DNA from 3 places in the Anaerobacillus sp. ABR4_321 genome. Region 1 is predicted to be linked to each of the others. Evidence: riboswitches for the same ligand, from Rfam matches in the RefSeq annotation. Region 1 holds a riboswitch; each other region holds the start of a gene.
The links. A riboswitch is a leader RNA that binds a small molecule or an ion and turns the genes downstream of it on or off. The one in region 1 is predicted to bind cyclic di-GMP.

Region 1 (9,924 bases):
TATTGTCGCAGGCTGCGGTGATAAAACAAAGTGGATGCAGTACGCTGAAGGTAAAGGAGTAGATGCTTATATTTCTGGAGAAATTCATTGTCATATCGATAATGATTACGGTAGAAGTAGATTTAAAGAGGTTGAAAGCTATGCAAAGCATACCAATTTGTCTTTAATCGGAGTTTCACATTCTGCTTCCGAGTATTTAGTTAAGAAAACCTTATTGTATCAGTGGTTTGAAAAAGAATTCAATTTTAACAGTATAAACCTCATTCCCCAGAGAAAATGGTGGCTCTAAAAAGAGGATTTGGAAGTATTATCTTTCTAAGAAAGTTTTCTTGAAATCTAGTATTGAGCTAAAGGGGGATGTAATGAATCAATATAGAGAACAACTTAACTGTATATCAGCGCATATTACTGAATTGATAAATGACCAAAAGAGTGTAGGTTTAAGTGTTGCTATTGTAAAAGATTCAAAAATTATTTACTCAGAAGGTTTTGGTGCCTCTCAGATTATCCCTCAGCAGCTTCCGATTGATGGTGAAACTAGAATGAGTATCCAGAGTATTTCTAAGAACTTTGTGGCTCTCTCTATTATGCAGCTGGTTGAGGAGAACGTAATTTCTTTGGATGATACGGTAGTGAAATATCTGCCTTACTTCAGAACTAAGGATAAACCCCAGAGTGATACAATTACGATACGTCAAACATTGTCCCACACGGCAGGGTTTCCGTCGAACTTGGGGATAGCCAACATGATCGCTCCAAACGTAAAAGAAATATTTTCAGATACACCAACCGAATTTCAAGAAGCGCTAGATTATTATAATCTTACTGAAGAAGAGATTAAAAGAGTTAGGACGAGAGAAGATGTCACAAGATGGTTTGAAAAGGTTGCGCTGGATTATCCAGTAGGAGCTGGGTGGAATTATTGTACAGATTCCTATGTAATACTAGCAGACTTGATCGAGAAAGTTACGGGTTACGAATGGGAGGCGTATCTTCAAGAAAAAATCCTTTCTCCACTGAATATGAATCGAACAAATAGCGATGCACTCATAGTTGAAAAGGATAAGAACAGCGCCAGGTACTATCTGGGTGAGGAAAAGGTAGAAACGCCATTTCCTATAAATCCAATTTCAGCTCCAATTGGTTACTTGTATTCAACTGCAAATGACTTAGGGAATTATTTGATTTTCCATTTGAATAAAGAATCGCCTATCTTACGTTCAGAGTTAGTTGACGAAATGCAAAACCCTATTCATCTTGTCAGCAATGAATGGAAATTCCGTAGTAATGTAAGAAGCTATGGCCTTGCATGGTTTACAGATACATATAAGGGATACAGAATTGTTGAACATGGCGGTGGTCAATTAGCTGTAAGATCGTTAATAACAATGGTTCCTGAACTTGATTTGGGAGTCGTTGTGTTGTTGAACTTTGATGGGACTATGCATCATGAGATTTGCGATAAAATTATCGATACTTTTATTGATTTCTAATCTTAAATCTCGAATTCAAGTCTTCAACTAAAGGGAGCATTAATGTAAAGCCTAATTATTCTATGAGGAGTGAAGTGCGATGTTTGTAAAAGTGTATGAATATCATATTCACCAAGAAAGCATAGAAGAGTATTTCCGTATTCAACAAAAAGCGGGAGAAATCTATGAAAAGTACATCGACGTTAAAACCACTTACTTACAAAGCAAAGAAGATCCTTCAAAGTGGATGGAAATTGCAAAATACGAAAGTGAAGATGCTTATCGAAAGGGAATGGCACTAATAAATCAGGAAAAGGAGATTCAAGAACTATTTAAGTCCTTCGAAGGCATCCTTTTATCTGAGAAAAATGGGGTTAAAGATGAAGACTTCTTGGACATAAGAGAGTTATCAAGATCTTGATCACAATCGGGAGCTTTGTAGTAAAGGATAGTTTCCCTTGAGCGTACAATTCTTGACTATAAAGTAATGTATTTGGGGGTTGCTTTGCATTGACTGATAGTAAATGGGCTGTTTTAATTAATTTTCTTGCAGCGACAGGTATTCTAATTAGCTTCTTTGTTTATGAACCATATTTATATGTTCGAATAGTAATATTAACCTTTGCCATGACTGAGCCTTTATTACTTCTTTATCGCAATAAATTTAAGAATATTAGGCTCTGGTTTTGGATGTATTGTAGTCTCATCCTATTTGGAGTAGTTTTTTCGCTTACATTAGATAATGAGGTTATTATTACTGAAAATACGCTTTATATCTTTGTCTTCGTAATCATTCTTTTAATTTCTACTTATAAGTCGTTGTTTAAACCAAACAACCTAAATGAAAATTAGTGCTCAACAATAGAGAGCGATAGCTGCACTTTGGCTATCGCTAGTTGTGCTAACAGTGCAGGATTGTTGAACAGTAAGCAATGAACAATAAGGGGGTAAAAAATGGATTGGGACACATTGCCTAATTGGTTTTGGGTAATATATTACTTGTTTTTATTAACAACATTAGGAACAACTATATACAGCGTTGTGAAAAGGAAAATGAAAGGTTTGTCAATTGTAGCCATTCTGTTCACTGTTATAGTTCCAATAATTGGTTTTATAAATAGTATTGGTAGAGCAGAAGGAATAAATGAGTTTGAACATTTAGTTAGTCAATTACAACAAGGTGCTTTATGGTCATATTTCACAAGTATAGGTTATTTGTTTCTGTTATTATGGTGGGTTTTGTTCCTATTCAAAAGCAGAGTAAACTACACTTCTTATTAAATTAACTCGGAGCATATCAGAAATACCTTTAGTCTTTTATTCCGAAGAACAAATCACTTCAATTTGAACAACCACTATTAGCTGAAGGTAAGGGGGGATTAACTTTTATGTACGGCGAAACTGCGGAAATACAAAAAGAAAATGATTTTATTAAGAATGGAAAAGTCACTACTTACTATGAACTTCACCGTCCTAAAGGTAATAATGATAAGACGCCATTAGTGTTACTTGCAGGAGGACCAGGGCTATCATTTACTACACTGACCCCATTATTAAAACTAGCAAAGGATAGACCAGTTCTCGTATATGACCAAATCGGGAGTGGAAAATCCACAAGGTCAAATAATCTAAACTCGTTGACCTTATCCGTATTTATAGACCAGTTCGAGTATTTAATTAAGAGATTAAATATAGAGAATTACCATTTGCTTGGACATTCTTGGGGCTCAATATTAGCTGTTCAAACCGCATTAAAACATCCTAATGAAACAAAAAGTTTAATTTTACATAGTGGAGTAGTAGATTTCCAAAATTGCTTAGAAGAAAGAAAAAAGGTGGAGAAAAGTAGTCCTGAAGGAAATGGGAGAAAAACGAGTACATACAACTCAAATTATTGTAGAGTTCCTTATCCTAACTATTTATTAGAAGCTCTTACAGATAAAGATCATAGAACTAACGAGTTGATTTGGAACTCAAAATTGAATCCTCAAATGTACCATTATGATTCTACAAGTGAATTAGAAAGAATTGGTTGCCCAGTTTTAATTACTAGCGGTAGATATGATGGGATTTCAGTAGGTCAATCTGAAAAGTTTTCTGAGGGGATATCAAATAACAAACATATCGTATTTCAACATTCTTCACATTATGCTCACGTTGAAGAGGAAGAAAAGTTTCTAAAAGAAGTACGGCTCCATCTAATGGAAATAGAAAACCAAAATTAATAGTTATGATTTGATGCTTATTCAATTATATCGGAGCGTTGACCTAAAAAGGATTACTGTTCTTTACCTTAAATACATAACAGTTTTCTTAGATAAGGAGTGAATCAATTTGTTGCGCTTTATCACTATCGATATAAATAAACATAGTGAAGTTGCAATTGGTTTTCGTAAAGACTCCTTTGCAGCTAGTTTTGGGAATGCATCGGGTTTTGGAGATGAAAAGAAATACTTGAATTGGTTAGAGATAATGGTAAAAGACTTTCCAGATGGGTTCGTTTTGGTAGAAAAGGATAATAGACTAATTGGACAACTAGAATTAACTATAAAAGAATACAAAGATAGAAAAATCGGTTATGTAAATCTTTATTACTTAGTTCCAGAGATCCGCGGAAATGGTATAGGGAAGGAACTACACAAATACGCATCCAGCTTTTTTAAAAGTCAAAACCATAATGAGTTTCATTTAAGAGTGTCACCTACTAATACCTCTGCTCTGAAGTTTTATCAAAAACTTGGTATGGAAGAGATAGGACAAGAGTTGGATGGAAAAGTAATTAGGATGAAGGGGTTTTTATAACTCTCTTACTCAAGAAAAGGGAGCGATGATCTAAAAGGATTACGCTCTTCTTTTGTTAATTAATAGAATAGGTATTAGTTCTAATAGTAATGTCTTTATGTAAAAGGAGATATGATGCAAAGAAGCTTAGGTGTTATATTAATTTTATTCTTCAGCTATTTAATTTGGCTTTACTTTGCAATATATGAATCTTCAATTAACAACTGGTGGACAGTAATTGAGATTAAACAGAGGACTGAGGATACTCTCGAATTTGGTGTTTCAAATGCAAAGGTTTTTGCTGGAACGGCTATGTTCACTTTTAGTGGGGTATTAATTTATTTATTGTTAGGAAAGAGAAATTAAGGGAGCTTTGCTTGAACAATCTATTCACAAAAAAACGGTTAGCGGCTACTGCCTCTGACCGTTTTTTGTCTTTTTATTTGTTGTATCGCGTATTAGACTACCATTCAATTGAACATTTGTGGTTTTGAACTTCAAAACAGAACACGTTATTGGAAGTTTCCAAGCTTTTTTCTTACAAGTCTAATTTTTACCCCAAATGGATTTACCACCAGTGTGACCAGTTTTGGCATGTTCCCAGGAGTTTACTAGCTCCATTCTTCCTCTTTTTTCATGATGATGCCAAGTATAACCTCTTGGTGTCTTTCCATTTTGTATATCCTTAATTTGATTAGAAGTGAATTTATTCCTGGTGCTTGAACTACTATTAATCTTACTTTTCAACGCTTTATTTGCATGTGCAAATTGAGTACTGTTAGATGATTTTAATAATCTCTTTGGTAGTGTCATTGAATACTTCTCAACAAAGTTTGGAAACCCTTGGGAAGTGAAAGAAACTTTAGAAACAGGATGTTTTTTCCCTGCTAAATGTCCGTTTCTAATAACAATATTTCTTGTAGAGCTTTTCAAGAACTGTTTAACTACTAATCTTCCCCCAACCCTAGCAACAATTGGAGTAATAACCGGTAATAGAAACCAAAGTTGTAATTGATCGCCTTTAATAACTACATTGATGTCATCGAACTCTTCATCAATTTCTGTTTCTACGATTGAAGAATAAGGAATACTATTATCATAATTTGCATGCTCAATATACTCTTCGACGTAATTACAACCGTCATCTGAAGTTAGTACTTCAACAGAATTAAACTCTGAAGGTTCGCTAACAGAGAAAGTTCTAACAGTTGGGTCAGTTGGTAGTGGAATACCAGGTAATGGTTTTTGATTATCAATTACAGTCGAATCTACTGGGAATGGTTCTTCATCGGGATTAGGCTGATCAGAAACTGGTGGAACGGTTTCCTCAACATAGTCTGGGTCACAGACGAAAACTTCCTCATCATCACTCTCAATAATAATGTACTGACTATAGCTATCGGATTCGGTAGCTGCTTGTGCAAACTCTGGAGCAATGTACGCAAACAAAATAGAAGCAACAATAAATAAGCTAAAAAATTGTTTGAATTTCATGTCGAACCTCACTTTACATTTTTTGTATATCCAAAAATATTATACACACAATTCAGCTAAATGCTAATTTTCAGAAAAATTAATTATTTTAAATAGATATTTCCCTTATATAATTGGCATTTCATATTCTTATTACTCTGTATGTCTATATTAATAGATTTGATTTAAAGTTATTTATTATATTAATCATATTAGGAAAATTTTGGAGTTTGCTATAGCGTTTTTAGGAATTTATAGTAAAATTAAATTAAACTAATCTTACTTTTTAACTAACTTTAGACCCATAAAAAAACCTCTTTATGTAAATATACTTCTGGTTTTATGGTCATAAAGTTTTGCGAAATGACGTAACCCTTTATTATTTTAATGTTTTTCCTGTTACTAATATAAGTTACCTAATAATATTTAAAAGAAAGCCATAAATTATCTTATGTCATTTGAAAATGTCTACTTTATGCGGTAGATAATAAAAAGGAGGAGGCTTATAATTTGTTTTAAAGAGGACAAAAAGAGCGTCAAACAGTTATTTGGTTCTCGAGTACGATATTATCGTCTTTTACAAAAGATTTCTCAGGAAGAACTCGCATTCAATACTGGTATGCATCGAACCTACATAAGTGAATTGGAAAGAGGGTATCGGAATATTACCCTTGTAAACATACATAAAATATCGAAAAGTTTAGATGTAAGAATCGTAGATCTTTTGGATTTCGATAATTAGAAAAAAATAATACATATAAGGATTGCTATGACTTTATTTCTCTATCTGGGCACTTAGAAATAGATGAGCAACTAGTGCAACCGGCCTTAGTATGTTTGACAACTTAGACTGTTAAATATATAAGGCTTTTTTCTGTATAAATTAGAAGTTTTAACCAGTCTGATATGGGTAATATAGTAAAGTTAGATTTTATTTAGCTCATAAGTCCTTATTTCCTTGAATAAACTAACATTCTTTGTTTATTTGTATTAAACTTAACTTTGTAGAATTTTATCGAATCATGTAAGTTATAGAAATAATTTGTCTAAAAAACCTTTAGTTATATCTTGGAATTCTACAATAAATTCAATAATTATATACTATGATAATTACAAATGAAGGATATTTATAGTTAAACAAAAAAATTTAGATAGACTTCCTATCTATTAAGAGGTGTTTCTAATGTTATCTAAAAACTTTATGTCTAATAAAAGCAATGATACTAATACAAAATCTTTTTTCATTAATTTAGATCATCAATATACATTTACCCGTACATACTTTTTACTTGAGCCAAACCTTTATGTTGAGATGGTAACTCTAGCTATGGAGTACAATCGAGTAGAGGGAAGAAATCTTATTACTCAAAATGAAGTATTAAGTTCAGATTCCAGAGAGTTAGATACTAAAGACGTTTCTAAATCTTTTGTGGAAGCTCTTCATGCAGAAGATACAATTAAAGAAGAATACAAATTAACAAAAGAACAAGTAGATATGATACTTAAAAATTATAAAGATAACTTATTTGATGTAAATAAAGAAGTGTTAGATTCACTAAATTAATAGCACTGTATAGTCTTAAATCAAACACAATAACGTTGTAGTCGGTATTACCCAATGGTATAATTTAGTCATCAAGACTTTATTTTTCTTTTTGGAGCGATCTCATTCGAGATCCGCAGGTAAAACGACTATTATAACAGAAGCCTTTGGGCTTGGAATTTGCACACTTTTTGTGTGCAAAAACCTCGCCTAAAGGCTTTTTTTGCGTTTCAAGGGAGGTGATGTGTAAGAAACTTAGTTGAATCTTCAATGTAAGAGCAATTAATGGGTGGAGTTAAAAAACTTAATTGAGAGGATGTTCTGAATGGATTTATTTATTAATGAATTTATGAGCGTGAGCAATTGTCAGATGAGGAGGAATCAACATGTTTAAAGTCACATGTTTTGCTCCAATTACACCAGAGGAATTATGGAAAGGCGTGAAAGGACTGCATTTTACTAAGAAAGAAGAGGGATTTGAATGGTATCTGGATGGCCATGTTTTCCGGATTGAACCATTCAAAAATCAATCTAGGACGAGTATGAAGGGGTATCGCGTTTGTTTTAACGGATCTATTGATGGTGCAATATTTCTTTACGATTTTGCGCTAAGTTGGATTAATCCTTCAATCACAGGGATAGAGTTTTCACTTTCACACTCTACGTTAAAAACGCGTGACTGGATTAAAGATTTTATGTCCCGCTCGTCATTTTCTACTGTTGATTCCAAGGGCATTTTTAAGAAGGGTCCTATTGGCATCGTGGTAGTGAATGACGTGGTAACACTTCAACTTAGAAGTTCTAAGGGAAAACAACTAAATCTATTAGCTAGTTTGAAAGAAATCGAAACAGTTAAGGAAGAGTTGAAGCCTGCTGAACACGATCTGTTTTCATATGTCGAAGAAGGTGTAGCCGTATGACGTTTGATTTCTACACTAAGACTTCCAAGTTTACAGTCGCAGAGAAGAGTGTTTTGAAAAATGGGGAAGTGATTGCTGAGGGAAACGTATTTCTGTTTCAAGTGCTCTTGGGCTTTCCGGCTTATTTAATCGTTCAGGAGAATGAATATACGCCTCCAATTATCCTTAAAACGGATTGTATTCAGTCCGTCTTGCCTTCAAATGAATTCTTTGATGGTGAGCGGGAGCCTCAGAAGTATTTGTTCAGAGTAACATTTTCTCTAGACGATATACCGATTCTTTACAACATGGAGGCCATAGATAGCAATTCAGCTATTACCTTCGTAAAGGAACGGTATAAGAAGAAAAACCTTCAGAACTTATCAGTAAAATACATCGCTAGAGGGGAGAAGATTTCATGAATAAACGTAAATCCTCTCTTTCAATGATTGATAAAGAATCCTCAAAGATTTACAGAAAAATTCTATCTGCTGAGACTGAATTTGAGGTATTTACCATCATTGATCGATTGAAACCAGATGTTGCTAAGAGAGTACTTATGACGTTAATTATGAACAAACAACTAAATCTATAGCTCTACAGTATGTCCCTTCCTAGTGGGGAGTGAAATTTTTGCTCCCCTGGTACTAGGTGGGGAGTGCATATTGAGAGGAATGAGAATTATGACAGTAGCAAGAAGTTGTGAGAATTGTATTTATCAAAGCGGCCGACCTGAATTCGACCTAAAGAGATGCAAGAAATGCTCCAGAACGGAAAAAGCATTATTTGAGCCTATTCGAACTGCAGCTGAAATGATGTCGTCATTCTTAGAGGATGGGACATATCCAACATTAAAACTGTATGAGAACCATTTAAAACAGGTGAAAGATACATTACAAACAAAGCTTCAAGCGTCAGAAGATAGAAGACATGTTTTCAATGATGTAAATCTTGTGGCTAAATTCGTTCCGAAAAAGAGAAGCGAGACCGATCTAATTGGTTTGAATACGTATCTCGATGATCTTGGCTTATTAGCTCATATTGTTGAGGTGGACCATAAAAAGGTTAGAAAAGAGTCGCTTATCTTGGAACAAATAATAGCTTATCAGCTGGAGCCTACTCAATATGTAAAGCCTTCTTTCAATAAATGGGGGAAGGAGTTAAACAAGGTTCCTGAGTTAAAGAGTACAGGTTGGAGCACGGAAGAATTAGCTTTTTCATTCAGTACGTTAGAAGCGAAGCACACCAATTACAAGTATCGTTACGAAAAGCTAAAAGAAGAAATGATAGCTTGTAAAGAATTAAAAGAAAACAAGAAGCTGACGCATCAATATGGTTCGGTTTCATTGATTAATAATGACCCTTTATATGATGTTCGAGCTATGTATGATGAACTGGGTAGTGACCTTCTGATTGAATACGGTAAACCCAATCATGAAAAAGTTCAATATTTCATATCTCGTGGGACAATAACGAAGAATGAAATCGAACAATTTAAAACGGTTAAAGATATCAGCCTTCAATTTGTTGTGATGGATCTAGATACTGAAAGAAGAACACTAGAGACATTTCAAAGAAGAAACATGCAGGCTGCTCAAAATCGCATGAGAGCATAACAATAAAATAAGGGAGGGTAGTCCTCCGCTAGATGAATTGAGATAGCGGGTGGACGCCCCTATCTCTTTTTCTATGCGTTTGGACAAAGATATGAATGAAGCGAAATTAAAGGAATGGGAAGAACGATATTCTAAAGTGA
Region 2 (9,924 bases), on a different contig from region 1:
CGCTAGTTCAGTTAATGAAAGCCCCATGCGATTTCGATAAAGCTTAATTTTTTCACCTATCATCCCCAATACCTCAACTTTATTAGTATTTGTATATTATTATCTTATCAAGAACGTAATGTTCTGTAAACAGAACAAAAGTCTCAAAATAATGCATAATAAATGGAATTATAAGAAAAATAAAGTATAAATTAGTAAATTACAGAATTTGTTCTAAATTACAATTAAAATAAAGAATTTTCAGTCTTTTATATTCTTTCCGGTAGGCTTATATTAGAGTTATATTCTAAATAAAGAACAATATGTTCTTTATAATGTCGGTTTATGGAGAAAAAAGTAAGGAGGTAAAACATGAGGGCGTATGGTGGAGAAAAATTAGACTTAGAGTGGATCACCCTTATTTCAAAAGCAAAAAAGTTAGGGCTTAGCAAAGAAGAGATTAGACAATTCCTGGATAATTCCTCAAAAAAATAAGGGGGAATTAAGATGATTAAGCTAGGAGATCGCACGTTTGTATCCTACATCACGGGAAAGAGAATCAAGGTTGTTGCACTCGATGAAAGGGCCGGCAAGCTTTATATTAATGATGAATACAAAGGGCGCTGTGACTTAGACTTTATTCTTAACAAGATTAAGGAGCTCGAATTACATGAGGATAATAGAAGATGGCTATTTGAGGACGAGCGGAAACTTTATAACGAATTAAGAGAGATCATTAAGAATCAGGTTATATCCTCGAACTTGGAATGAGTAGATTTTCGCAACCTTTTGTTCAATCCACCATGTACTATTTGGCATCCTGTAATGCCATCGATGGCGTCATTACATACTGGGGCGTACAGAACAACGTGATAGAAGAGGCAAATCCACTGATGAACTTATTATTTACGATTCATCCATTTGTCTTTTTAGGTTTTAAAATAACATTGTCCATTTTACTTGTGTTTATAGGGAGCATAAAGATTAAATTCCAATCGCGGTTAGTAAGAGTACTGTTGATCGTTGCAACAGTACTTTATACTGCATTAATAATTTATCACTCTTACTGGCTCTTTTTACTTTGATATAGTAAAAAGAGCCTTCGCTTGAGGCTCCCGTATGAATCGATTATTTGTCGCTTCCTTGCTTTGCACGCCACTTGTTAAATTCAAGGAATTCCTTAAACTGTTCTTTACTAATACCAGAATTCATCGCTTCTTTAACAAGTTTTCTCCACTCTGAATCCAATTCACTTTGATGAATGAGGTTATCTCCCTGAAGAAGTACCTCTACAGAAACATCTAATACTCCTGAAATCTTCTCCAAAAACTGAATAGAAGGGTTAGATTGTATGTTTCGTTCAATTGAACTCAAATAGGATTTTGCTACACTAGCGCGTTCAGCTAATTCAGAAAGTGAGAGGCCTTTACGTAATCGATACTTCTTTACTTGCTCTCCTATCATGTCTTACCCTCCCATACTTCTACGTCACTCTCAGATACTAAGTATTATATCAGTATGGTTATGTTCCGTAAATAGAACAAAAGCGGCAATCGCTCACTACTCACTCTCCACTCTCCACTCCCTAGAGTCTTTTACTTTTTTTCCTTTCTAATAAAAGCTTTCACCTCTTCTACTGATAAACCTAATTCCTTGGCAGAAAGGATTAGGAATACCCACTCATCATCAAGCCTTACTTTTTCATTTGTTTTCATCCTCACTCCTCCTTTAAGTTCCAGGTAGTTCAGCCATCTTAGGAATCATATACAGACTCCCTTAGATCTGATAACTTTGCGATCTACTTTTTTCAAAGTAGGTTGCCTTTTACTGGAGGATATCCACTACTTTAGAACTATGTATACGGATAATGTCATATTCTTATCATAGTATGAATGTTTTAAGAAATTTGTTGTTTTTTGGAAGCTAAAACAACTTTTTTTGTCATTTCTTAAAAAGTACCGTTGAAACACGAAAGAACACTAGTGATGTTTTTAGACTGACCCACCGAAAGAATGGGTATAGAAGGAAGACGAGGAGGGATATTCATGAAGAAAATTGCGGTGATTACAGGTGGCGGATCTGGTATTGGAGCAGCAGCTGCAAAGCGGTTCGCAAAGGAAGGCATCACAGTTTGTTTGTTCGATGTAGAAGAAAGTCGTGCAGAAGAAGTAAAAGAGGAGATCATCTCCCTAGGCGGTGATGCGTTCGCATATGAAGTCGATGTGTCTGATGAAGACCAGGTTGTCAGTAAGCTTCAAGAAGTAAGCGAAAAAACTGGTGCGATCGATTATCTCTTTAACAATGCTGGAATCAACGGGACGCTTCAACCGATTGAAGAAATGAGTGTAGACAATTGGGATCAAACGATTCAAACGAACTTGAGAAGTACGTTTCTCATGGTGAAGCATACTGTTCCATATATGAAGAAGAACGGAGGGAGTATGGTCATCACAAGTTCGATCAATGGAAATCGAACGTTCTCGAACTTCGGGATGTCTGCATACAGCACATCGAAGGCAGGGCAAGTTGCGTTTATGAAGATGGCTGCGCTTGAACTAGCGAACTATAACATAAGAGTGAACGCGATTTGTCCTGGAGCGATCGAAACCAATATCGATGAAAATACGGATCAAAAGGAAAGTGTTAAAGAAATTGAAATACCTGTAGAGTATCCAGAAGGTAGCCACCCGTTAGAAGAAAAAGCAGGAAAGCCTGAACAAGTCGCTGATGTCGTTTATTTTCTCATTTCAGATGCATCGAGTCATGTGACGGGAACAGCGATGTACGTTGATGGAGCTGAGTCACTTCTGTAGCTTGACGTAAGAACGAACCGTCGCTAAGTTGGTATAGAGGTGATTGAAGATGTTTAAAAAGGTACACCATGTTGCCATCATATGTTCAGATTATCAACGCTCGAAAGATTTTTATGTGAATGTACTGGGATTAACGGTATTAGAAGAAACGTACCGGAACGAAAGAGAGTCATACAAACTTGATCTAGCGGTTGGAGAGCATACGCGAATCGAACTGTTCTCCTTCAATTCCGCTCCTCTGCGCCCAAGCTATCCGGAAGCACGTGGACTTCGGCATATTGCATTTGAAGTGGACGACATCGAATAGGCTGCACAGGAGCTTAGAAGGAAAGGTGTCACTAGCGTTGAAGAAATTAGAGTAGACGAGTTAACAGGGAAGCGGTTCACCTTTTTTCAAGATCCAGACGAATTACCTATCGAAATGTATGAAAATTAGCACATTTAACCAAAAGGAGTTGATTACCTGCCAAACCTGTGGCATCATAAGTTTGAAAGCGTTTGCTTATTTAGTGAGATGGTTTTTGTGCAACTTTGCGCAATCGATTTCACTAACGTTTTTGTGCAAACGGTTTCACAAACTGTAGATTTAAATTAAAGGGGGATATCGATGAAACGGCGTAATCGAAAACGGCTTTCTTTGTCGCTAGCAATCGTACTCGTGTTGCAGTTGCTGGCAGGAGCAATGCCGGGTGTCGAAGCTGCAACGCTTACGAGTCCGGTAATCGAAGGATCGAGCGCAACGTTCAACTATCAGGGAGACGGTAGCAAGACGTCTGTCAAAGTCGCTGGTGATTTTACGGATTGGGAAAACGGCGCTCTTGAGATGACGAAAGGTGAGGGAGATGTCTGGAGCCTTAAAGTCGATGATCTATCGAACGGAATGCACCAGTACAAGTTTATCGTCGATGGTGAATGGATGAAGGATCCTCTCAATTCTAATGGAGGAGAAAACAGCGAATTTCAAATCGGCGATGCGGATGCGAAACGTACCGTTACACTAGTCGGTGATCTCCAAGATGAGCTAGGTGCAGAAGCTGATTGGAAGCCTGATGCATCTGAAACGATCATGGAAGACAAAGGGAATGGATTCTATGAATTTACGGCAGAGCTTCCTGCTGGTAAGTATGAATACAAGATTGCGATCAATCAATCTTGGGGGGAAAGCTATGGGAAAGATGGAGGAAACATTCCGCTAGAGCTTTCTGAAGCATCGAAAGTAACGTTCTATTACCATGATGGCACGCATGCAATAGCAGATTCCACTTTTTACAGTAAGATTTCCGATGAAAAACAACCGAGATTAGTAGGTTCTATCCAGCCTGCGATCGATGCTGGAGATGAGTGGAGTCCGAAAACATCGACTGCGTTATTAACCGATGATAATTTCGATAATATTTACACATACACTTCAGATGTTCCAAAAGGAAACTATGAATACAAAGTTGTGTTAGGAAGCGACTGGGGCGAAGAGTATCCTTCGAATAACGTTGCACTAAACGTTATTGCTGATGCAACGATCACGTTCCAATTTAACGCTGAAACGAAAAATGTTAGTTCTGATTATAGCCCTGAGGGTTCTGATGGAGCGATCAACAAAGAAAAACTTCTACATAACTCCTGGGAAGAAGCATACCGAGCTCCGTTTGGTGCTGTAAAAGAAGGCGAAACCGTTACGCTTCGTCTTTCAGCCAAAAAGGATGATCTAACAAAAGCAGAATTGTATATCAAGAATCAAAATACGGGTACAAGTAAGCTTGTTCCGATGGAAAAAGCGGCGACTTCTGACGGAATGGACTTTTTTGAGGCAGACGTAAAGCCAGAAGTCAAAGGTCTTTATGGCTACAAGTTTATTGTACGTGATGGTGCAGCAAAAGCTGAGTATGGTGAAGATACACAGCAGGGATCGAAAGGAAAAGCGACCGATGCAAACGCAGAACTGTATCAACTCACTGTGTTTGACCCTGGCTTCAAAACGCCTGATTGGATGAAGGAAGCCGTCGTTTATCAAATTTTCCCTGATCGTTTTTATAACGGAAATGAGAAGAACGATGATGCAAAGAAATATGCACGTGGTGATGAGCCGATCGAACATAAAGAATGGGATGAGCTACCTGATAATCCGAGGCTAGCTGATCGTTCTGGATATGAAGGAGATGGAATCTGGAGCAATGATTTCTTTGGCGGTGACGTGAAAGGGATTCATGAAAAGCTAGATTACATCGAATCGTTAGGTGTTAATACGATTTACCTCAATCCGATCGCAGAAGCTGCATCGAACCATAAATACGATGCAACGGATTGGAAGGATATCGACCCATTGTTCGGTACACCTGAAGAATTTGAGGCATTCACAAAAGAGCTCGAGAAGCGCGACATGCATCTGATCATGGACGGGGTGTTTAACCACGTAGGTGATGATTCGATCTATTTTGATCGTTACGGAAAATATGACGTTGTTGGCGCGTACGAGTATTGGTCTCTCATCTATGATCTTATGAATGATAAGGGACTGTCTGAAGAAGATGCGAAAAAAGAAGCACGTAAACAGCTTGAAGAAGAAGGCCAGACATTCAATGATGAATATGGTTTTCACAACTGGTTTAATATTAAAAATGAAATCGTGACGGATGAGAACGGAAACGAACGCTACGATTATCAGGCGTGGTGGGGCTATGACTCGCTTCCTGAAATTAAAAGCATCGAGGGCGATGCCGTCGATTATGCGAGTGAACTTAACAACCAGAAATTCTCGGATTACATCATGTATGATGACGATTCAGCAGCGAAAAGCTGGATCACAAACGGTGCATCCGGGTGGAGACTCGATGTAGCGAACGAAGTGGACATGGAGTTCTGGCGTGAATTCCGCGATGAGCTGAAATCAGACAGCATTGCAGGCGCGGGTGCAACGCTTAAAGAAGGAGAAGAACCATTGATTCTCGGAGAAATCTGGGATGATGCGTCTAAGTATTTTCTTGGAGATCAGTATGATTCGGTTATGAACTATCGTTTTGAAGGAGCGATTTTAGACTTCTTGAAAAATGGTAACGCTGCGAGTGCAGATGAGAAGCTGAAGGCTGTGCAGGAGGACTATCCTGATGAAGCGTTTCGTGCTCTCATGAACTTGATGGGATCTCATGACACGCCTCGTGCTGTGTATATCCTCGGTGGTGGGACAGACACGTATGAGCGTGCTGAATTCGATCCGAACTATAATCATGAGCTTGGGGTAAAGCGACTCAAGCTAGCGGCAGTACTTCAGATGGGGTACCCAGGCGCGCCGACGATCTACTATGGTGATGAAGCGGGAGTAACAGGATCTAAAGACCCTGACGATCGCCGCACGTATCCATGGGGTGAAGAAAACGAAGCGTTAGTGAAGCACTATCAAAGTGCTGGTGAGGTAAGATCAGAGAATGCCGATCTACTCGCATATGGAGATCTAAAAACGTTACATGCTGATGGCGATGTATATGTTTATGCCCGTACGAATGCAGAAGGTGCAGCAGTGGTCGCGGTGAATCGCGGAAACGATAACAAAACAGTTGAGTTAGACGTAGAAGGTATCGTAAAGAACACTATTTCGTTCACCGACGGACTTGCGAAGGACTACAGTACAGCTGTAAAAAGCGGCAAGATGAGCGTGACTGTACCTGCGATGACAGGACGCATGCTGATCGCTGATGGCGGCCAGAACTTTGAGCTTCCAAAACCAGTAAGTGACCTTAATGCGAAAGCTTTAGAAGGAAGTGTAGAGCTTAGCTGGACGGGGGACGCAGCGCAGTACAAAGTCTATCGATCTACTTTACAAGGTGCGATGTTCGAAGAAGTGGGGACGACAGATAAAACATCGATCGTCATCGATGGATTAACAAATGGTCAGTCGTACTACTTTGCTGTGACGGCAGTAGATGGTGAAGGAAATGAATCACCTTTGACTGAAACGACAAAAGCAGCAGTTCCGCACTATGAGTGGAAAGATGGAAGCTATGATCTGACAGATGTTAATAAAATCGAAGACGGTGTGCTCGATCTTTCCAACACATTTAAGATCGAAGCAGGAGTAAAAATTGACGGCGCGACTGAATCAGGTTTAGCTCAAGGCTTGACGGCGAAGTTACAGGTGAAGCAAGACGGCGAATGGACCGATTCAAAAGCGACCTATAAAGGACAAAGTGGGGACGGAAATGCATATAACCTATTCACGGCTGACTTCCGCCCGATTGAAACTGGAACATACCAATACCGCCTTGCATTTTCAACAGATCGTGGTGAAACGTGGAAATCGACGAACGTAGAAGAAGTGACGTTGTCGCAAAACCAGAATGATACAAAAGCGCCTGCTGAGTCAGTTACGCTTGAAGAACCGCTAAAAGAGTCTGGACAAGTCACGTTGAACTGGAGCCTCAGTGGCGCAGACGACCCTTATCTTTTTGCCATCGAAAGAGATGGTAACATCATCGAGAGACTGAATGATGCAGAAAAAGTAAGCTACACAGATTTTGCTGTTGAGAATGGTAAAACGTATGAGTACAAAGTAGTGGCATACGACCGCTCAGGAAACAAAAGGGTTTCGAATGCCGTAACGATTACACCAGATATCGTCATGGTCGATGTGACGTTCAAAGTTCATGCTCCGGATTACACGCCGCTAAGCGCGAAGGTTACGATGCCAGGCAGTGAGAACGGATGGAACACGAGTGCGTGGGAAATGTCACGTAACGGAGCGGTTACAGCTGATTGGGAACTTACCAAAACATTCCCTGAAGGCACGATCTTAACGTACAAGTACGCGAAAGGTGAATCGTGGGATCAAGAAGGGCTAGCGGATCATACACGTTCTGATAAGACGGACGACGACGTTAGTTACTATGGTTATGGTGCGATCGGGACGGATTTAAGCATCACTGTCACTAATCAAGGTGGCAACAAGATGGTCGTTGAAGATGAAATTCTTCGATGGATCGACATGCCGGTCGTTGTCGATGCACCAGAAAACGGTGCAAAAGTAGATGGTGACACCGTCACGTTCAAAGGAAATGCGATCAAAGAAGGCGTTCTAACGATTAATGGTGAAAATGTAACAGTGAATGACGATATGTCGTTCAGCCATGAAGTGAAACTTGAAAATGGTGAAAACAACATCCCAATCACGATTGAACCATCGGAAGAGAACAAGTCTGAGATCTTTAACAATGATGGTGGCGCGATCGCGAAGAACACGAAAGAATACACGTGGACGGTTACATCGGGTGGCGGGGAGCCAGCAGAGCCAGACCGTTTGTTCGGAAAAGACCGCTACTCAACAGCGGTTGAGATCTCAAAGAAAGGCTGGGATCAAGCAGATACGGTTGTTTTAGCTAACGGAACCGACTTCGCAGATGCGCTTGCAGGTGGTCCGTATGCTTACAAACTAGATGCGCCGATTTTATTAACTGGAAAGGATCGCTTAACAAACGTTGCAAAAGAAGAAATCAAACGCTTGAAAGCTAAGAAAGTCATCATTCTTGGTGGGAAGGCAGCAGTATCCGATTACGTTGCGTATGAGCTTCGTGGGCTTAAAGTAAAAGTGGATCGAATCAGCGGGAAGGATCGGTTTGAAACAGCGGCAAATATATCAGCACGGATGGGTATTTCTGATGAAGCCGTTGTTGTAAACGGACTAGATTTCCCTGATGCACTATCTGCAGCGTCTTATGCAGCTGAACAAGGATCACCAATCTTATTTACACTAAAAGATAAAGTGCCATTAGAAACGAAGAAAGCGTTAAACTCTGTAAAGACTTCTATTGTTGTTGGAGGACCTCATGTAGTAGAGGATAGTATTCTCAAATCACTACCAGGTTCAAAACGAGTATCTGGAAAAGATCGTTTTGGTACAGCAGCAGCAGTAGCAACTGAACTGAATCCATCACAGCATGTGTTTATCGCAACAGGAATGGATTTTGCAGATGCACTAGCTGGATCAGTACTTGCAGCAAAACAAGATGCAGCGATGCTCCTGGTTCAACCTAACAACCTACCACAATCTACTGAGCAAGCGATTAAAGATTTGGAAGCAAATGAGTTTACAATACTAGGGGGAACAGGCGCAGTAAACGAAGAAGTCGTGAGGGAAATGATAGAACAGTAAATAAGTTTTCGAGGGGGGCAGATGCGTATCTGACTCCCTTTCCATTCTTTTTTTAAAATATTTCCAAATATTTTAAAATTTTACTATTCCCAAATTATAGAAAGTGATATACTACAACTATCGACCACGCAATAGTATAAAATCCCCATCTTCCTCTCTTAAAACCGCATTTCGAATGACTCGATTTCCAGGAGGCGAAGGATCATATCGATTGCCGAAGGAATCGAAAAGTATCAGTCTAACAAGTGAAAGGATTTACAAAGTTTCTAAGTTTTTACCGCTTTCCGTTACACGTATACTGCCTCATGACGAACCATGTGCAACTCTCCATCGAAACCTTCGATTACCCACCAGGTGAAATCATGAAATCATCAACGCCAGCAATTCCAATAAGAAATATGGCTAAGGACACGTACTTCAAACCCGCTACACATCTGACCTGCTTGACTCCCTTTTGTATGGAAACCACCTAAGTTAATCATTATACCTGTATCTAGTCAATGAGATGGTTTTCCATCCAACAATGTCTGGAGTCGTTATGGTGCTCATCTTTCATACATAAAGGATTTGCTCGTAGATTCCGCATACATATTCTCCTAGAAAGGTAGCAGAGACCATAGTTAGAAGCCAGTTAACATGAAGTCTATAGCTATGAAGAACATTGTATTCTGTATAACACGTTCTCAAAAGATGTAGTTAAAAATCCATAAAGAAAGAGAAGACAAGAATGGAGCATTGGATTTGGCTTTGTTCAATCCGACATGTTGGTCCTGTTTCTCAAAAGAAACTACTGACTGCATTTGGAAGTCCTGAGCAAATCTATGAAGCTTCTTCTTTAGAGCTGCAAGAAGTGAAGGGAATTTCTAAGCGTGTCCGAGAAGCTGTTTTAGAGGCTCGGTCACTCGAAGATTGTAAGCGTATTCTTGAGCGTGCTCATAAAGAAGAGATCTGGCTTTTGCCCCGGGATGACCCCCTTTATCCGTCGTATGCTAAAGATTT
Region 3 (9,924 bases), on a different contig from region 1:
TCGATCGGTGGATTTGTTACTTGTGCAAACAGTTGCTTGAAATAGTTAAATAATAGCTGTGGACGATCCGACAACACTGCAAGTGGAACGTCATTCCCCATCGAACCGATCGGATCTTTCTTTTCCGTAACCATCGGTGCAATATTCTTCGTTAATTCTTCATACGTGAATCCAAATGCTCGTTGTATCTGAACAAGTTCTTTTTCGTTCCTTAACTCTAGATCAACTTCCTCAGAAGTGAGACTCATCAAATTATTAGTCAGCCAATCACGGTACGGGTATTCAGTTGCGATTTCTTCTTTGATTTCCTCATCGTAGACTAATCTCTTTTGTTCAAAATCCACCATCAGCATTTTTCCTGGGCTTAGGCGGCCTTTCTCAATGATTTTTTCTTCGTCTATTTCGATGACGCCAACTTCTGACGAAAGAATGAACGTATTATCATCAGTAACGACATATCGAGCAGGACGTAATCCGTTTCGATCCAGCATCGCTCCAATCTGACGACCATTCGTGAACGCAATTGCTGTAGGACCATCCCATGGTTCCATCAAACAACTATGGTATTCATAAAATGCCTTCTTCGGATCTTGCATCGTCGTGTCTTTATCCCAAGGCTCAGGAATCATCATCATCGCTGCGTGTGGAAGTGATCTTCCTGATAAAGTTAAAAACTCCAAGCAGTTATCAAGTGAGGAAGAGTCACTTCCATTTTGACGAATAATCGGTGCGATCTCTTTCATGTCGTCTCCGAACACATTTGATTTCAATGCGCCTTCACGCGCTCTCATCCAATTTACATTACCTCGAAGCGTATTTATTTCACCGTTGTGAATCAAATAGCGGTTTGGATGCGCACGATCCCAGCTAGGAAACGTATTTGTACTAAAACGTGAATGCACCATAGAAAAAGAAGATGTAAAATTCGGATTTTTCAAGTCGAGATAAAACTGATCAAGCTGTTCTGGTGTTAACATTCCTTTATAAACGATTGTATCTTTTGAAAAACTAGCCGCATAATATTTCGTTTTCGCTAACTGTGGATCACGTGAAATTTCTTTTTCTGCTTTTTTGCGAATGACATAAAGCTTTCGTTCGAACGCTTCTTCAGAAATATTACCTTTTTTAATAAATACCTGTCTGATGACTGGTTGAGCAATCCGTGCTGCTTCACCAATCGTTGATTCATCGATTGGAACTTCTCTCCAACCCATTAACTCTTGGCCTGCATCTTTTATCTCATTCTCAAGAATCTTTATAGCTCGTTGGCGAAGATGATTATCTACTGGCAAGAACATCATGCCTACACCGTAAGCGCCTTTTTCCGGTAAATCAAAATCCGTTTCACTTGCAAAAAATTCATGAGGAATTCCTAGCATGATACCTGCACCGTCACCCGTGTCAGGATCGCTTCCCTGCCCTCCGCGGTGATCTAGCTGGCGTAGCATATAAATTCCTTTTTCGATGATGCTGTGCGCCGGCTCATTATTCATATCTGCAATGAGTCCGATACCACATGCGTCATGTTCATGAATCGGATCGTACAATCCTTGCTTTTCCGGAAAGTTACTTCTAACCATAATCCCACTCCTCGCTCTTATCACAAATCGCCATGGTTTATCTCTTTACCGCCATAACGTCTTAATTGTTTAAATATTCTACATTTATTGTACGTTGCATGGACTCATGCTTTCAATATATAATTTAGATATAATCAATCTAATAATGATATGAATTAAAGAAAGGGTTGCATAATATGGAGTTACGGCAGCTATATTACTTTATGGAAGTGGCTAGACGAGAACATGTAACAGAAGCTGCTACCTCACTTCATGTTGCACAGTCAGCTGTAAGTAGACAGATTTCAAACCTAGAATCAGAACTTGGTGTTCAGCTGTTCTTTCGTGAAGGAAGAAACGTAAAGTTGACGCAAGTAGGACACATTTTTAAAGATCATGCTGAGACTGCTATTGCAGAAATTGAAAGAGCGACACAAGCTGTTCATGAATATTTAAACCCCGAAACTGGAACCATTCGTGTGGGATTTCCAAACAGTCTTGCAGCAAAAACCCTCCCCACTGTAATTTCTGCATTTAGGAATGAGCATCCAAGCGTTGGGTTTCAACTTCGTCAAGGTTCCTTACAAGAATTAACTGAGGCAGTCAGTAAAGGCGAAATCGATCTAGCTTTCGTCTCTCCTGTCCCGAAAGATCGTACAGATGTAGAAGGTCATATATTCTTTACAGAGAAGCTTCTCGCCCTCCTTCCGTTTAATCATCCGTTAGCTGACAATCCAATGGTCAGGCTCGGCCAACTGAAGAACGATCCTTTTGTACTGTTTCGTTCTGGATATGCGTTACATCATCTCGTTACTTCAGCATGTCAGCAAGTGGGCTTTAAACCACGTATCGCGTTTGAAGGGGAAGACATCGATACGATTAAAGGCCTTGTTGCGGCAGGTCTCGGAGTGAGCTTGCTGCCTGAAATCACGCTTTCTGAACAATTACCCCCGGAAACGGTCAAGATTGAACTATCCGAGCCCAATGTAACGAGAACAGTTGGGGTAATTATTCCAGTCGGAAGAGATCTCGCTCCATCCGAAAGGAAGTTTTTTGAATTTCTTACCCATTTTTATGAAGTTCTTAACCGCTTTGGCCAATAAATAGGACATCGGATACATATTGCACCATCAAATAGAAAAAGGATGAGACCATGTAGTCTCATCCTTTGGTAATCGAGAAACCTATGACAATAATCGGTGTGCTCCCTATGCCGTAGTCGATTGCACGCTTTCAGCGGACGAACGTCCAAGCCCGAGGTGAAACCCACACCCCGGTCTCGGCCGCCCGTACGACCGCTGGAGTCCGCGATCGTCTCTCTTACTTGATGAGATTTAATTCACTACGAATATCCCGACCAATGGTTTAACAGACGAATATGGGGATTCTTATCTTCCATTTATCCTTCACCTACAATTGAAACGGAGATGATCGTCTATTCTTATCACAATACCGAGGCTTTCTCTACACTAAAAGGATGAGACTTGAGGTCTCATCCCTTTTTATCTATTAGCAATCAAATTACAGATTTTTATCTTACAACACCTTTATATTGATTTTAATACTCTCTAGTCTTAGACGGTAACGTTAAGAAAAACGCTAGTATCATTCCAAGCAGAAATATTACTACGCTTGCTAGGTACATTCTCTCATACCCGGCTAGTACTATACTTTTTTCTATGGAAACAATCGTTTTATCACTTGCTGAAACTGCAATGAACCCTGCTAATATCACTGGACCAAGCGATGTTCCGATCGAACGGAACAAACTAACGAGAGATTGACTTGCACCTGCTTCTTTCTCTGACGTGAGCTCAAACATAATGTAGTTAAGAGGAGTACCCATTGTAAATCCTATGCCGACCCCAGAAAAAATCATACCTATGATAAGCATTAGCCATCCGTTTGCTAGGAAACTAAAAATGAGTGCCCCTATTAAACTCAAACTAAAGCCAGTGAGCACAACTTGTTTCGCTCCCCATTTATCGAGTAAAACACCTCCGATCGGTGCAGCGAATCCAGAAGCAAGAGCTAGGATAACCATGACATACCCCCCTCTTCCGGTTGAAAGCCCCAAAAGCAGCTCTGAAAAAGAAGGGATAAAGATCATGCTTATGATCCCTATTCCGGTAATCGTTGAGATTAACAACGCTAAGACAATATTTCGATTACGGAAATATGAAATGTTGATGATTGGATCACTATGCGAAGCTTCTATCGTTAAGAAAGGATAAACTAAAACAATACTAAAGAGTAATAACGGCCATACTGTTAACGTTGTAAAAGATCCGATAAGGTTATTCGTATCCAAATTTGTCAATCCGAGTAATAACGAAACAATAATGACGGATAGGAAAAGAGCTCCTTTCCAATCAAGCCTCGAACGGTACCCCTTTTGTTCTTCTAACGGCAGCTTTAATGCCATAAGAAAGATGATGAAAGCAATGGGGATATTCATGAAGAAAATCCATCGCCAGCTTACGTGAGCCACTAAAAATCCTCCTACAGCAGGTCCGAGAATAGAAGCGATTCCGAACATGGCTCCTATCAATCCAAGCGCCATTCCTCTCTTCTCTTTAGGAAAACTACTCCCGATAACAGCGTTTGCAATAGGAATAATACCTCCAGCTCCTGCTGCTTGAATCGCTCTTCCTGTTAAAAGCTGTAGAAGTGACCCACTTATACCTGCAATAAGAGAACCGAGAGCTAACAGGAATATCCCAACAAGGAATATTCGCTTCCTACCATAAAGATCTGCCAGTTTACCGATAATCGGCATACTGACTGCGTAAACAAGGGTGTAGATCGTAACGACCCATACAGTAAATTTCAAATCGATATCGAGTTCTTTAACCAATGTGGTTAAAGCAGGGGAAATCACACCTGAGTCTAATGCGCCTAAGAATACTCCTAGGAGGAATGTTAGAAGGAGAAAACGTTGTTGCTTACCCATCATGGTCCACTCCCTTGAGAACAATATTTGGTCTACTTAGACCACAATAATTGCTTGAGTTGTTTGTAATCTTCTACATAAAAGTCTGCTCCATCTGCAGTATTTTGAAATAAACATGTTTTCATCCCAACTTCTTTCGCTGGAATGATATCTAATAAACGGTCACCCACTGCTAAATCTATTTCATGCTTGTTATGTAAATAACGATAAGAAGCTGCGTCTGGTTTTCTTGGATATCCATCATCGCCTGCTACAAGATCGGCAAAAAGATGCTCCATATTAAAATGCTGAAGAATGGTGATGACTTCTTCCCTTGGTTTGTGAGTCATGATGACATTAAGGTCTGATTTGTTCAGAATTTCCGTAACACCTTCAAAAGGAGGCTTCTTATCAGGAGAAAGGGCGTTATCTAACACTCTGAATTCTTCAACTTGTTCCATTGTTAATCCAAATACATTTGTTGCATGCCGAAATGAAACTTTTAACTCTTTCAATATCTCTTCATTTGAAACATGTTCAGGAACAAACCGTTTCATAATACTAACAAAAGCTGGATACGTATCGAATAACGTGCCATCAAAATCCCATAAAATCTTCACGACTTCACTCCTTTACGTTAATCCTAAAGAAAAGCCGCTCGATCGAGCGGCTCTTTCATTAAAACTGAGTTTTTTCCTCTAAAAAGTTCTTTAGTTCAGAGATTGGCATTCTTTGTTGTTCCATTGTATCTCGGTCTCGTACAGTTACTTGCTTATCTTCAAGGGAATCAAAATCGAACGTAATCGCAAATGGTGTACCTACTTCATCGTGTCTGCGGTAACGTTTACCGATCGATCCAGCTTCATCGTAATCCACCATGAAATACTTCGCAAGTTCAGCGTGAACTTCCCTAGCTTCATCCGATAATTTCTTTGAAAGTGGCAATACTGCTGCTTTAAACGGTGCTAAAGCAGGATGAAAATGCATGACACTACGAGACGTGCCATCTTCTAATTCTTGCTCTTCGTACGCTTCGATTAAGAATGCTAGTGTAACGCGGTCTGCCCCTAATGATGGTTCGATGCAATAAGGAACATAGCGCTCGCCTGTTTGCTGATCGTGGTACGTAAAGTCTTCGTTCGAATGTTCCATGTGCTTTTTCAAATCATAATCTGTTCTTGAAGCAACTCCCCATAGTTCACCCCAACCGAATGGGAATTTGTACTCGATATCTGTAGTTGCATTACTATAATGAGAGAGCTCATCTTCAGCGTGCTCACGAAGGCGGATATTATCTTGATCAACGCCAAGATTCAATAGCCAGTTCTTACAGAAATCTTTCCAATACTGGTGCCATTCTAGTTCATCTCCAGGTTTACAGAAGAATTCTAACTCCATTTGCTCAAATTCACGCGTACGGAATGTAAAGTTACCAGGTGTAATCTCATTTCTAAAGCTTTTTCCGACTTGTGCAATTCCGAATGGCACTTTCTTTCTCATCGAACGCTGCACGTTTTTAAAGTTCACGAAAATACCTTGTGCTGTTTCAGGGCGAAGATAAATGTCGCTTGTACTTGAAGTCGTTACCCCTTGCTGTGTTTTAAACATGAGGTCAAATTGACGAATCTCTGTAAAGTCTTGACTGTCACACTCTGGGCACTTAATGTTATGATTTTCAATCAACCGCTCCATCTCTTCAAACGATAATCCGTCAGCAATCATTTCGTTGCCTTCTTCAGAAAGTGCATCTTCAATCAGCTTATCTGCACGATGACGTGTTTTACAGCTCTTACAATCAATCAATGGGTCGTTGAAATTTCCTAGGTGACCAGATGCAACCCAAGTTTTAGGGTTCATCAAGATTGCCGCATCCAGTCCGCTATTGTGAGGAGACTCCTGTACGAACTTCTTCCACCACGCTGCTTTGATGTTGTTCTTAAGTTCTACACCTAATGGACCGTAATCCCAAGTGTTCGCTAAACCTCCGTAAATATCGGAACCAGCGAAAATAAATCCTCTGTGCTTTGAAATGGCAACGATTTGTTCCATCGAAATACTCATCTAAATCTCTCCTTTTTATCATTGTCTAACAACATAAAAAGCTCCCGTCCTCGGACAAAAATTTGTCCGGGGACGAGAGCGTATGCACCCGCGGTTCCACCCCAGTTGATGTGAAAGAACACATCCACTTTACGGTATCAACTCCAGACCGCCGTTTCACTAGACCTTTTTCGGGCTTCCACCGTCCCCGAATCTCTATAAAAAGGGTTACCTAGCTACTATCTGTCCTTCACAGTTGTTAGCTTATATATGTAATTGATATCACATATGATACAAAAAAGTTTCACTTAAAGTCAAGCGCAATCTACTCAGTATTCATAGACTACCCACTTGCCTAACTGTTTACACACATCAGATTCTTTACTTCTAAAAAAAGAGCTATCAATCGATAGCCCTCCGTTTTTGTATACGCACAGGTGTTGGATCTTTTTTGCGGTCGAGAAATGCTCGGATTTCATCTTTTTTCAACCCGATTTCTCGTGCAACTTTCATCAGCATTACCCACTCTTGATCAAGTGCTTGTTCTGGCCTGGTTTTAATCATGGCCACCCTCTCCTCCTTTGATATTTCCAGGAGGACCAGCCGTCATCGTTGAATGTTCTCAACATTAGACCTGTGTCTTTGCGTCCCATTCTTTAGAATGGTTTGCCTTTTTCTGGAGAGTTAGAACAGACACGCACTACAATGTAACGGCAGTGCTAAATCAATAGTAAAAGGGACTAAAAAATGAGAAAGTTTAATAGTTTATACAATTATACTATATTTTAGCAATAATTCAATATATTTTGTATCGATTCTAACACTTTATCTTCTGCATCATAAACTAATCATGTATGATCTTGCTAAAGCTTGATCAGGGAGGGAATCGAATGGAACGAAATCAGATTGGAACCGCATGGCAAGGCACTCACGTCGTTTTACTAAGGTGTACTCCCTTAAACAAAGTTGTAGGATTTTATCCTAGTCTCCATGCACCTACAGAACCTGTAAGTCATCTTTGCAGTGAAGCATTATCGACATACCTCAGCATCGGTTATGTCATATCACATGTACATTCATTACAGGACGGAACGGTCGAGTATATCTTGACAAAAAATTAAAACAGCCCGTCGAGATTGCCTCGACAGGCTGTTTATTAAAAGTCAGATAAGTAATCTTTTACTTGATCTGGATTCTTTGTGTTGGCACTATGAAGATGCCCAACTTTTTTTCCATCTTTATAAACGAGGAGACTTGGAATACCCATCACTTCATTTTCCTCTGTTATTTCAGGGAATTGCTCAATATCAATTTGTGCCCATTGTTTATCGCTATGTTCTTTGATGATATCGTCGATAAATAAGTCAAGGCGTTTACAGTCCGGGCACCAATTCGCTTCGTATTTTAATATCGTCACTTTAGAATCATTGATTAGATTATCATAAGATTGTTTTGATTCGATTTGTTGCATGTAAATCTTCTCCTTTACTCGTTACTATAGGCTAGTATAACTTACAATAAGATCATTTGTCTGTAATTGTGATTACAGTTTTCTATAAAGAGATACCAGTGTTAACGAGTGCTCCAGAAATAACCATGTGGCCACATTCATTAGGGTGTATGCCATCAAAGGACAAAAGCCGTTCTTCATTGCCCTCAAACAAACGATAAGCATCTGCCACTTTTACATCATTATTCTTTGTACATGTTACTAGATTTTGATTAAATCGATTGACCCAATCTTTTGCGAATGAAAGATGAGGATAAGGATTATACAAATTAACGATTCGAATCATAGCAGGCTTCTTTACTGTCATCGATAGGTGGCTTACAATCCAATTCATGTTTGTACAGCATTCTTCGAGCGCTTTCTGGAAAACAGCTTCTTCCTTATTTATAGCAAACTCTTCAGCTGCATCGATCAAATCATTTCCACCGGCCGTAATCGTAATAACATTGGCATGTTCGATCGGTAACGATTGCTCTAGCCAGTCTCTAACGTCGCGAGTAGTTGCTCCATTTCTTGCATATTTTGTTAGGAGAACATTTTCTTCTAACTTATCAAAGATAGCCGAACGATAGTAATCTGGAAAAGTCGGTGAAAAAAGGATTGTGCCTGTACCTAATGTAATAGAATCTCCAATAGCCGAATAAAGAAGATGCGACAAACCATCACCTCTTTCCAAAGATGATTTACTATATTCATCGCACCTATAAAAAGTTCATCTCAACATTCGAGTGATTCTGTATTAAAGTGAACTCAGAGCAGACTTTATTGTTATAGACAAGCAGCGGTACAAGGAATTCTCCGGCCAATTGATAGAGATCTTCTTGTCTTTCTGGCTGTTCAAGGACATTCACTTCATCAAAGGAAATACCTGACTGCTTAAGGAGTCTTTTTGTTTTCTCACATTCAATGCAACTTGTTATCGTGTATAATCGAATATGTTCCATGTTAGACAAGTACCCTCCTAACAATTAGAGTATAACGGTATACGATTTATGATAATGTAAGCTATCTTACTCGTGAAAATGACTTGATTTAAGAACTGAAGGTGATCTTATGGATAAATTGACGATGCTTTCCCAGATAAACTTATTTGATGAAATGGAAATGAATGATTTAGTACAGATCGATCGTGTTAGCGATATGAAGCCAGTTAAAAAAGGAACCATCATCGTAGGACCTACAAAGCCGATGAAAGCGTTATTTTTATTGAAACAAGGAAATGTACGTTTGTATCGCTCCAATGATAGCGGAAAACAATTAACGGTCGATATTCTTGGAGATGGCAACATTTTTGGAGAAACCTCTAGTTTCTCACTAAGTGATGATTCTGTTTATGTTGAAGCGATGACAGACGTTTATTTATGTATTATCGGAAAAGAACAATTTGAAACTTTGCTCTCAGAAAACCCCAAGCTCGCCATAAAATTCATTGAAATACTGTCTTCACGCTTAAAAGAAATTTATGAAATGAGTGAAAACATTGCACTCAGAAGTGTAAAATATCGGGTGTTGTCTTTACTATTAAAACTTAGTGAGAAATTTGGAAAGCGTAAGAACGAATGGCAAACGATCGAGATCAAGCTTACACATTACGACATGGCTACGATGATCGGTTCTACTAGAGAAACTGTCAGTGCCACAATAGGAGACTTGAAAAAAGCTGGATACATAAAGAAGAACCCGTTAACTTTCGCCATACATGCTGAAAAAGCTAACAATTATTTAAGTGAAAATGGAGAGTAAAGATCAGAAATCTACAAACTTAAGCTGCCGAGGAATCCTCGACAGCTTTTTTAGTCATAATGATACTCTATAAAATACAAATCGAATCATTATGATTGCGTTTTTCCATCCGTTCCTTTTTGATTATCTTTTGTTCCTTC

Region 2: another riboswitch for cyclic di-GMP. It lies ahead of sinI (DNA-binding anti-repressor SinI); the one in region 1 lies ahead of ACXADT_RS22550 (hypothetical protein).
Region 3: another riboswitch for cyclic di-GMP. It lies ahead of ACXADT_RS13715 (anti-repressor SinI family protein); the one in region 1 lies ahead of ACXADT_RS22550 (hypothetical protein).

The regions. Positions count from the first base shown of each region.
Region 1 covers NZ_JBSWTK010000012.1:147,138-157,061, reverse strand. The annotation lists gene ACXADT_RS22595 (Nif3-like dinuclear metal center hexameric protein) at 1-289, shown strand, start outside; gene ACXADT_RS22590 (serine hydrolase domain-containing protein) at 363-1,493, shown strand; gene ACXADT_RS22585 (hypothetical protein) at 1,573-1,893, shown strand; gene ACXADT_RS22580 (hypothetical protein) at 2,427-2,753, shown strand; gene ACXADT_RS22575 (alpha/beta fold hydrolase) at 2,861-3,697, shown strand; gene ACXADT_RS22570 (GNAT family N-acetyltransferase) at 3,807-4,274, shown strand; gene ACXADT_RS22565 (hypothetical protein) at 4,389-4,619, shown strand; gene ACXADT_RS22560 (HNH endonuclease) at 4,800-5,747, opposite strand; gene ACXADT_RS22555 (helix-turn-helix domain-containing protein) at 6,211-6,468, shown strand; cyclic di-GMP riboswitch class II at 6,480-6,563, shown strand; gene ACXADT_RS22550 (hypothetical protein) at 6,910-7,290, shown strand; gene ACXADT_RS22545 (hypothetical protein) at 7,656-8,189, shown strand; gene ACXADT_RS22540 (hypothetical protein) at 8,186-8,590, shown strand; gene ACXADT_RS22535 (hypothetical protein) at 8,587-8,763, shown strand; gene ACXADT_RS22530 (hypothetical protein) at 8,852-9,784, shown strand.
Region 2 covers NZ_JBSWTK010000001.1:933,697-943,620, forward strand. The annotation lists gene ACXADT_RS05085 (helix-turn-helix domain-containing protein) at 1-63, opposite strand, end outside; gene ACXADT_RS05090 (anti-repressor SinI family protein) at 352-474, shown strand; gene ACXADT_RS05095 (hypothetical protein) at 487-750, shown strand; gene ACXADT_RS05100 (DUF5658 family protein) at 747-1,064, shown strand; gene ACXADT_RS05105 (helix-turn-helix domain-containing protein) at 1,108-1,443, opposite strand; gene sinI (DNA-binding anti-repressor SinI) at 1,575-1,694, opposite strand; cyclic di-GMP riboswitch class I at 1,715-1,811, opposite strand; gene ACXADT_RS05115 (SDR family oxidoreductase) at 2,025-2,792, shown strand; partial or broken gene gloA2 (SMU1112c/YaeR family gloxylase I-like metalloprotein) at 2,842-3,228, shown strand; gene ACXADT_RS05125 (alpha amylase N-terminal ig-like domain-containing protein) at 3,400-8,925, shown strand; gene ACXADT_RS05130 (DNA-processing protein DprA) at 9,653-9,924, shown strand, end outside.
Region 3 covers NZ_JBSWTK010000001.1:2,637,022-2,646,945, forward strand. The annotation lists gene gltB (glutamate synthase large subunit) at 1-1,580, opposite strand, end outside; gene gltC (glutamate biosynthesis transcriptional regulator GltC) at 1,757-2,662, shown strand; gene ACXADT_RS13700 (MFS transporter) at 3,118-4,512, opposite strand; gene ACXADT_RS13705 (HAD-IA family hydrolase) at 4,545-5,111, opposite strand; gene ACXADT_RS13710 (glycine--tRNA ligase) at 5,170-6,552, opposite strand; gene ACXADT_RS13715 (anti-repressor SinI family protein) at 6,934-7,095, opposite strand; cyclic di-GMP riboswitch class I at 7,122-7,212, opposite strand; gene ACXADT_RS13720 (hypothetical protein) at 7,422-7,652, shown strand; gene ACXADT_RS13725 (thioredoxin family protein) at 7,688-8,002, opposite strand; gene ACXADT_RS13730 (SGNH/GDSL hydrolase family protein) at 8,085-8,699, opposite strand; gene ACXADT_RS13735 (glutaredoxin family protein) at 8,743-8,985, opposite strand; gene ACXADT_RS13740 (Crp/Fnr family transcriptional regulator) at 9,095-9,784, shown strand; gene ACXADT_RS13745 (hypothetical protein) at 9,874-9,924, opposite strand, start outside.